2 regions of the Mesorhizobium sp. CNPSo 4689 genome follow, and region 2 is predicted to be linked to the other one. Evidence: predicted binding sites of a transcription regulator. Region 2 holds the regulator's gene; the other holds the start of a gene.
What was found. Region 2 encodes HrcA, which represses chaperone genes, less so after heat shock. Its sites were predicted from a motif close to GTTAGCACTCNCNNNNNGNGAGTGCTAAC; they were not measured.

Region 1: the regulator HrcA is predicted to act here: its motif matches at 1,702-1,730, upstream of groES (co-chaperone GroES).

What each region holds. Positions count from the first base shown of each region.
Region 1 covers NZ_JBWLUZ010000042.1:12,275-15,749, reverse strand. The annotation lists gene groL (chaperonin GroEL) at 1-1,255, opposite strand, end outside; gene groES (co-chaperone GroES) at 1,318-1,614, opposite strand; gene AC04SI_RS29570 (SDR family NAD(P)-dependent oxidoreductase) at 1,908-2,675, opposite strand; gene AC04SI_RS29565 (LysR family transcriptional regulator) at 2,783-3,475, shown strand, end outside.
Region 2 covers NZ_JBWLUZ010000030.1:39,939-43,413, forward strand. The annotation lists gene AC04SI_RS26660 (PQQ-dependent sugar dehydrogenase) at 1-878, opposite strand, end outside; gene AC04SI_RS26665 (hypothetical protein) at 975-1,172, opposite strand; gene hrcA (heat-inducible transcriptional repressor HrcA) at 1,315-2,397, opposite strand; gene rph (ribonuclease PH) at 2,533-3,249, shown strand; gene AC04SI_RS26680 (VOC family protein) at 3,257-3,475, shown strand, end outside.

The DNA.
Region 1 (3,475 bases), on a different contig from region 2:
GGGCCACGCCACCGCCAGCGACAATGCCTTCTTCCACGGCCGCGCGGGTCGCGTTGAGGGCGTCATCGACGCGGTCCTTCTTTTCCTTGACTTCGACTTCCGTCGCACCGCCGACGCGGATCACCGCAACGCCGCCCGCGAGCTTCGCGAGACGTTCCTGCAGCTTCTCCTTGTCGTAGTCCGAGGTGGTCTCCTCGATCTGCTGCTTGATCTGGGCGACGCGGCCCTGGATCTCGGCCTTCTTGCCGGCGCCGTCGACGATGGTGGTGTTCTCCTTGGAGATCGACACCTTCTTGGCGCGGCCGAGCATGTTGAGGCCGACATTCTCGAGCTTGATGCCGAGGTCTTCCGAGATGACCTGGCCACCGGTGAGGATGGCGATGTCTTCCAGCATGGCCTTGCGGCGATCACCGAAGCCCGGCGCCTTGACGGCGGCGATCTTCAGGCCGCCACGCAGCTTGTTGACGACCAGCGTGGCCAGAGCCTCGCCTTCGACGTCTTCCGAGATGATGAGCAGCGGCTTGGAGGTCTGCACGACGGCCTCGAGGACCGGCAGCATCGCCTGTAGGTTGGAGAGCTTCTTCTCGTGGAGCAGGATGTAGGCGTCCTCGAGATCGGCAACCATCTTGTCGGCGTTGGTGACGAAGTAGGGCGACAGGTAGCCGCGGTCGAACTGCATGCCTTCGACGACTTCGAGTTCGGTCTCGGCGGTCTTGGCTTCCTCGACCGTGATGACGCCCTCGTTGCCGACCTTCTGCATCGCTTCGGCGATCATGGCGCCGACCGACTCGTCGCCATTGGCCGAGATCGTGCCGACCTGGGCGACTTCCTCGGAGGTCTTGATCTTCTTGGCGGCCTTGCCGAGCGCCACGACGACTTCGGTGACGGCGAGGTCGATGCCGCGCTTCAGGTCCATCGGGTTCATGCCGGCGGCAACCGCCTTGTGACCTTCCTGGACGATCGACTGCGCGAGAACCGTCGCGGTCGTGGTGCCGTCGCCGGCGATGTCGTTGGTCTTCGAAGCAACTTCGCGGACCATCTGCGCGCCCATGTTCTCGAACTTGTCCTCAAGTTCGATTTCCTTGGCGACGGTGACGCCGTCCTTGGTGATGCGCGGGGCGCCGAACGACTTGTCGATGACGACGTTGCGGCCCTTGGGGCCGAGCGTGACCTTCACCGCGTCGGCGAGGATGTTGACGCCGCGCAGCATGCGCTCACGGGCGTCGCGGGAGAATTTTACTTCTTTGGCAGCCATGTTTAGCTCCTGGCAGGGGCTTTGATCGAGCCCGCAGATTTAGATGACGGTGAGGCCGATATTCAGCCGATGATGCCCATGATGTCGGATTCCTTCATGATCAGAAGGTCTTCGCCATTGAGCTTGACTTCGGTGCCCGACCACTTGCCGAACAGGATGCGGTCGCCAGCCTTGACGTCCAGGGGGACGAGCTTGCCGGCTTCGTCGCGGGCGCCGGAACCGACGGCGATGATCTCGCCTTCCTGCGGCTTTTCCTTCGCCGTATCCGGGATGATGATCCCGCCGGCCGTCTTGGATTCGGATTCAACCCGGCGAACGACCACGCGGTCATGAAGCGGGCGGAACTTCGACTTTGCCATTTTTTCTTCCTCGAAATGAGAACGGTGAGAACTGTTCCTCCGTCCGGCGAAGCCGGACAAACCAAGCCCGGCAGCGCCGGACCCTTGGTTAGCACTCACCAATGGCGAGTGCTAACGTGCCGGTGAAATAGGCTGCTGGCTGGCGAGAGTCAAGGCGCGCGAGAGGGCGCAATGGCGCGAAATTTTGTTTGAGCAGTCGCCCGGTTTTGGAACGCGCCGATTGCTATTGGCTTTGGCCACGAAAAATGCCCGCTGCGCCGCCCAGGATCGGCGTGGGAAGATGAGGTGCCTGGCTAAATGTTCATGCCGCCCGACACTTCGATGCGTTGGGCGTTGACCCAGCGGCTGTCGTCCGACAGCAGCGAGGCGATCATCGGGCCGATATCGTCGGGCACGCCGGCGCGGCCGAGCGCGGTGACGCCTGCCACCATGCGGTTGATCTCGGCGTCGTCGCGCACATGGCCGCCGTTGAAGTCGGTTGCGATCGCGCCGGGTGCTACTGTGTTGGCGGTGATGTGGCGGGCGCCGAGTTCCTTGGCGAGATAGCGCGTGAACACCTCGATGCCGCCCTTCATCATCGCATAAGCAGATGAGCCGGGGACCGAGAAGCGCGCCAACCCGCTCGACACATTGATGATGCGGCCACCATCCGCGATCAGCGGCAGCAGCGCCTGGGTGAGGAAGAATACGCCCTTGAGGTGGATGTTCACCAGCGTGTCGAATTCCTCTTCGGTCGTCTCGGCGATGGTCTTGCGCAGGCCGGTGCCGGCATTGTTGACGAGGAAGTCGAACTGGTCGCGCTGCCAGGTCTCGCGCAGCGTGCGCTCCAGCACCTCGACGAAGGCCGGGAAGGTTGCGACCGTGCCCGTATCGAGTTGCAGCGCCGCGGCGCGGCCGCCCGCCGCCTCGATCTCCGCGACGGCCGCCTGGGCCTCATCCGCGCGGGAGCGGTAGGTAATCACCAGGTCGACGCCCTTGCGGGCGAGGCTGAGCGCGGTGTTGCGTCCCAATCCACGGCTGCCGCCGGTGATCAGGGCTATCGGGCGATTGGTCTTGGTCATGGTCGTCTCCATCGATTTGCGATGGCATCTATTTATTCTCCCGTCTGGCGGATATAATCAGGCAATAAATGCCTTCTCTATTCAAAAAAGACGAACAATCGAAAAAAATGGACAAGCTCGATAGCATGCGCCTGTTCACCCGCGTCGTGGAGCGGCGCAGCTTCACGGCCGCCGCCGCCGATCTCGGATTGCCGCGCTCCACCGCTACCTCCGCGATCAAGCAACTCGAGGAACGATTGGGCGTGCAACTCCTGCGGCGGACCACCCGCCACGTCACCACGACACTCGATGGCGAGGCCTATTATCAGCGCTGCACCGGCATCCTGGCCGACATCGAGGATGCCGAAGGCGGCTTCGGCGCGAACGAGGTTCGGGGGCGGCTGCGCGTCGACGTCAACGGCCATATGGCGCGCACCTTCATCCTGCCGGAGCTGCCGGCGCTGCTCGCCCGCCATCCGGGTCTGACCGTGCACATAGGCGAGGGGGATCGTCTGGTGGATCTGGTGCGCGAAGGCGTCGACTGCGTGATCCGCGCCGGCGTGCTTCCCGACAGCGACATGATCGTGCGCCGGCTGGGCACCGCGCGCGAGATCACCGTCGCCAGCCCCGCCTATCTCGAGCGCCACGGCGTGCCGCGCTCTCTCGACGATCTTGCCGGGCACAGGACGATCGGTTTTGTCTCCTCGCGCACCGGACAGGTAATGCCGTTGGAGTTCATGGTCGACGGCAAGGTCCGCGAGATCGTCCTGCCGTCGCTGGTCACCGTGGCCAATTCCGACACCAGCGCCACTCTGGTGCGG
Region 2 (3,475 bases):
TCGTCGCGCTCGTTGACGACGCACCAGAGCGCGCCTGTGGCTGGCTGAACGGTCATGCCGGAACAGTTGCGCAGCCCGGTGGCGAAGCTGCGTCGGTTCTTGCCGTCGGGATCGAAGGCAAGAACATCGGCGCGGCCTTGCTCGGAGCCCCAGACCGCGCCCAGCGGCTGCGATTTCACCCATGGCTCGAGCCCGCCCTCCGGTTCCTTGCCGATACCCTCGGCAACATTCGAGCCGGAGCCGACCGACAGATAGAGCGTCTTGCCGTCGGGCGAGAAGGCGATGTCGCGGGTCCAGTGGTGGCTGGAGGGGATGTCGGCGACAATGGACTCCGGCTCGCCGGCGGCCTTCAGGTCGCCGTCGCGATAGGCAAAGCGCACGACGCTGTTGCTGTTGGCGACATAGACCCATTGCGGCTTGTCGCCCGGCGGGTAGAAGGCGATGCCGTAGGGCCGGTTGAGGCCTTTGGCAAAGGTGGTTTCCTCGGCAGGCTTGGCGCTGCCCTCGGTGAGACGGTAGACGCGTATCTGGTTTGCCTTGCTGTCGGCGACGAAGAGGTCGCCGTTCGGGGCGACGCGTACGACACGCGGACTGTCGATGCCGGAGGCAATCAGCTCTACCGAAAAGCCCGGCGGCAGAATTGGCTTGGCGTCTTCGGGACGGTCGGCCAGGCCGGCTCCGTTGGACGCGGATTCGGTGAGGTAAGGGGCCAGCATATCATCAGGCCTGATCAATCGACGCACCCCCGGCCTGTCGGCCTTCCAGTCGCCGAAGGCGGCTTTCCCCGTCAGCACCGGCTGGTCCGCCTGCTGCGCGAAGCTGGTGGTGGCGACAAACAGAGCCGCGACAACGACCGCCGGACCGAACAATCGGATCATTGTAGTCTCCGGATCACCTTGACCAGCGAAACGGGCAGACCCGCCTGCTTGTTCCGAGCAGGGCCTCGGCACATAGGGATTTGAAGGATCGCCGGTTCAGGTCCCGGCAGCGTAGAAATCGTCGTCGAGACGCTTTTCCAGTTCAACGAGATCGGCCGGCAGCGGCAGGCCCATGGCGCGCAGCTCCCTCAGCTTTTCGCGCAGCTGCTCCTGTACTTCGTGCTGGTCCTCGGGCTGGTTGACCATTTCCTCGAGCAACAGGCTGATCTGGGCTTTTAGCGATTCCAACGCCATTCTTTTTCTCCTCGGCCGCCTGTTTCTTCCAAGGTGTGTTGAGATTCGGGTCAGCACCGGAGTCGAAGACGGGCGCGAAGCGACCAACATGGTGGTTTTCGACCCGCGTTTGCAGGCCGGCCTCACCTGAATACCAATTCACCTAGCGCAGCATGCGCGAAATAAGCTGCGCCGTATAGTCGACCATCGGCACTATGCGGGCGTAGTTCAGGCGCGTCGGGCCGATGACGCCGAGTGCACCGACGACGCGGGCGTCCTTGTCGCGGTAGGGCGCGACGACCAGCGACGAGCCGGACAGCGAAAACAGCTTGTTTTCCGAGCCGATGAAGATGCGCACGCCCGGTCCTTCCTCGGCAAGGTCGAGCAGCTGGACCAGCCCGTCCTGCGTCTCCAAGTCCTCGAACAGATGGCGCAGCAACTCGATGTCGGCCTGGGCGGTGACGTTTTCCAAGAGATTGGCGCGCCCGCGCACGATAAGACGCGCCGGCAGGCCACTGTCGGCGCCGGCCCACACCGCCAGACCCTTCTCGACCAGGTCCTGCGACAGCGTGTCGAGGGCTGCCCTGGTCTCTTCCTTGATGCGGGCGATCTCGATGCGCGCCTCGGCCAGCGTGCGGCCACGGATATGGGCGTTGAGGAAGTTCGAGGCCTCGTGCAATTGCGAGACGGTGATGCCGGCGGGCAGGTCGACGACGCGGTTCTCGACATCGCCGTTCTGCGACACCAGCACGGCCAGCGCCTTGGTCGGCTCGAGCTGGATGAATTCGATGTGCTTGAGCGCTACCTCGTTCTTGGCGGCGAGCACCAGGCCAGCGCCGCGCGACATGCCCGACAGCATCTGGCTGGCCTCGGTCAGCATTTGCTCCAGCGTCGCGCCCGAGCCGGAGGCGCGCACCTGCGCCTCGATGATGCGGCGCTCCTCGTCGGAAAGGTCGCCAAGCTCCATGAAGGCGTCGACGAAGAAGCGCAGGCCGGTCTGGGTCGGCAAGCGGCCAGCCGAGATATGCGGCGCATAGATCAGGCCGAGATGTTCGAGGTCGCTCATCACGTTGCGGATGGTGGCCGGCGACAGCGACGACGGCAGGATGCGCGACAGGCTGCGCGAACCGACCGGCTCGCCATCCCTCAGATAGGAATCGACGATGCGCCGAAAAATGTCGCGCGAACGCATATCCAGTGACTGGAGCACCGGCGACTGCGACGCGGGATCGACTGCCTTGGTCATTCGGGCCAAAAACCTCCGGTTCAAATATAGACTTAGGCCGTGCCCGCGCAACCCGGTCCATTTTCCTTTGCGCCATGGGCCGCATGCGTCTACAAGCCGCCCACGATTCCGGAAAACCAGAAGAAAGAGGCCTGAATGCGCCCCTCCAAACGCCAAGCCGACGAAATGCGCGCCATCTCCTTCGAGCGCGGCGTCTCCAAACATGCCGAAGGCTCGTGCCTGGTGAAGTTCGGCGATACGCACGTCCTGTGCACGGCGAGCCTGGAGGAAAAGGTGCCGGCCTGGATGCGCAATTCCGGCAAGGGCTGGGTGACGGCGGAATACGGCATGCTGCCGCGTTCCACCGGCGAGCGTATGCGCCGCGAGGCTTCCGCCGGCAAGCAAGGCGGCCGCACGCTGGAAATCCAGCGGCTGATCGGCCGTTCCTTGCGCGCCGTGGTCGACCTGCAGGCGCTGGGCGAGCAGCAGATCACCGTCGACTGCGACGTCATCCAGGCCGATGGCGGCACCCGCACCGCCTCGATCACCGGCGGCTGGGTGGCGCTTTACGATTGCCTGCGCTGGATGGAAGCGCGGCAGATGGCCAGCGTCGCCAAGGTGCTGAAGGACCATGTCGCGGCGATTTCCTGCGGCATCCATGACGGCCAGCCGGTCATCGACCTCGACTATATCGAGGATTCTTCCGCCGGCACCGACGCCAATTTCGTCATGACCGGCAAGGGCGGCATCGTCGAGATCCAGGGCACGGCCGAGGGCGAACCCTTCTCGGAAGACCAGTTCGCCGCGCTGATGGGCCTGGCCAAGAAGGGCATCCAGCGCCTGGTCAGCCTGCAGCAGATGGCGGTCGTATAGGTTTTCCATGAGACCTTCCGCCATCCTCGAATCGGCCCTCTACGTCACCGATCTGGCTGCCGCGGAAGCATTTTACGCCGACGTGCTCGGGCTCGAGGTGCTCGGCAAAGTCGAGGGCAGGCATGTGTTCTTCCGCTGCGGCGATGGCGTGCTGCTGCTCTTCAACGCCGAGGCGACCAAGGTGCCGCCCGCGCCCGATGCGAGACTAAAAGTGCCGCCGCATGGC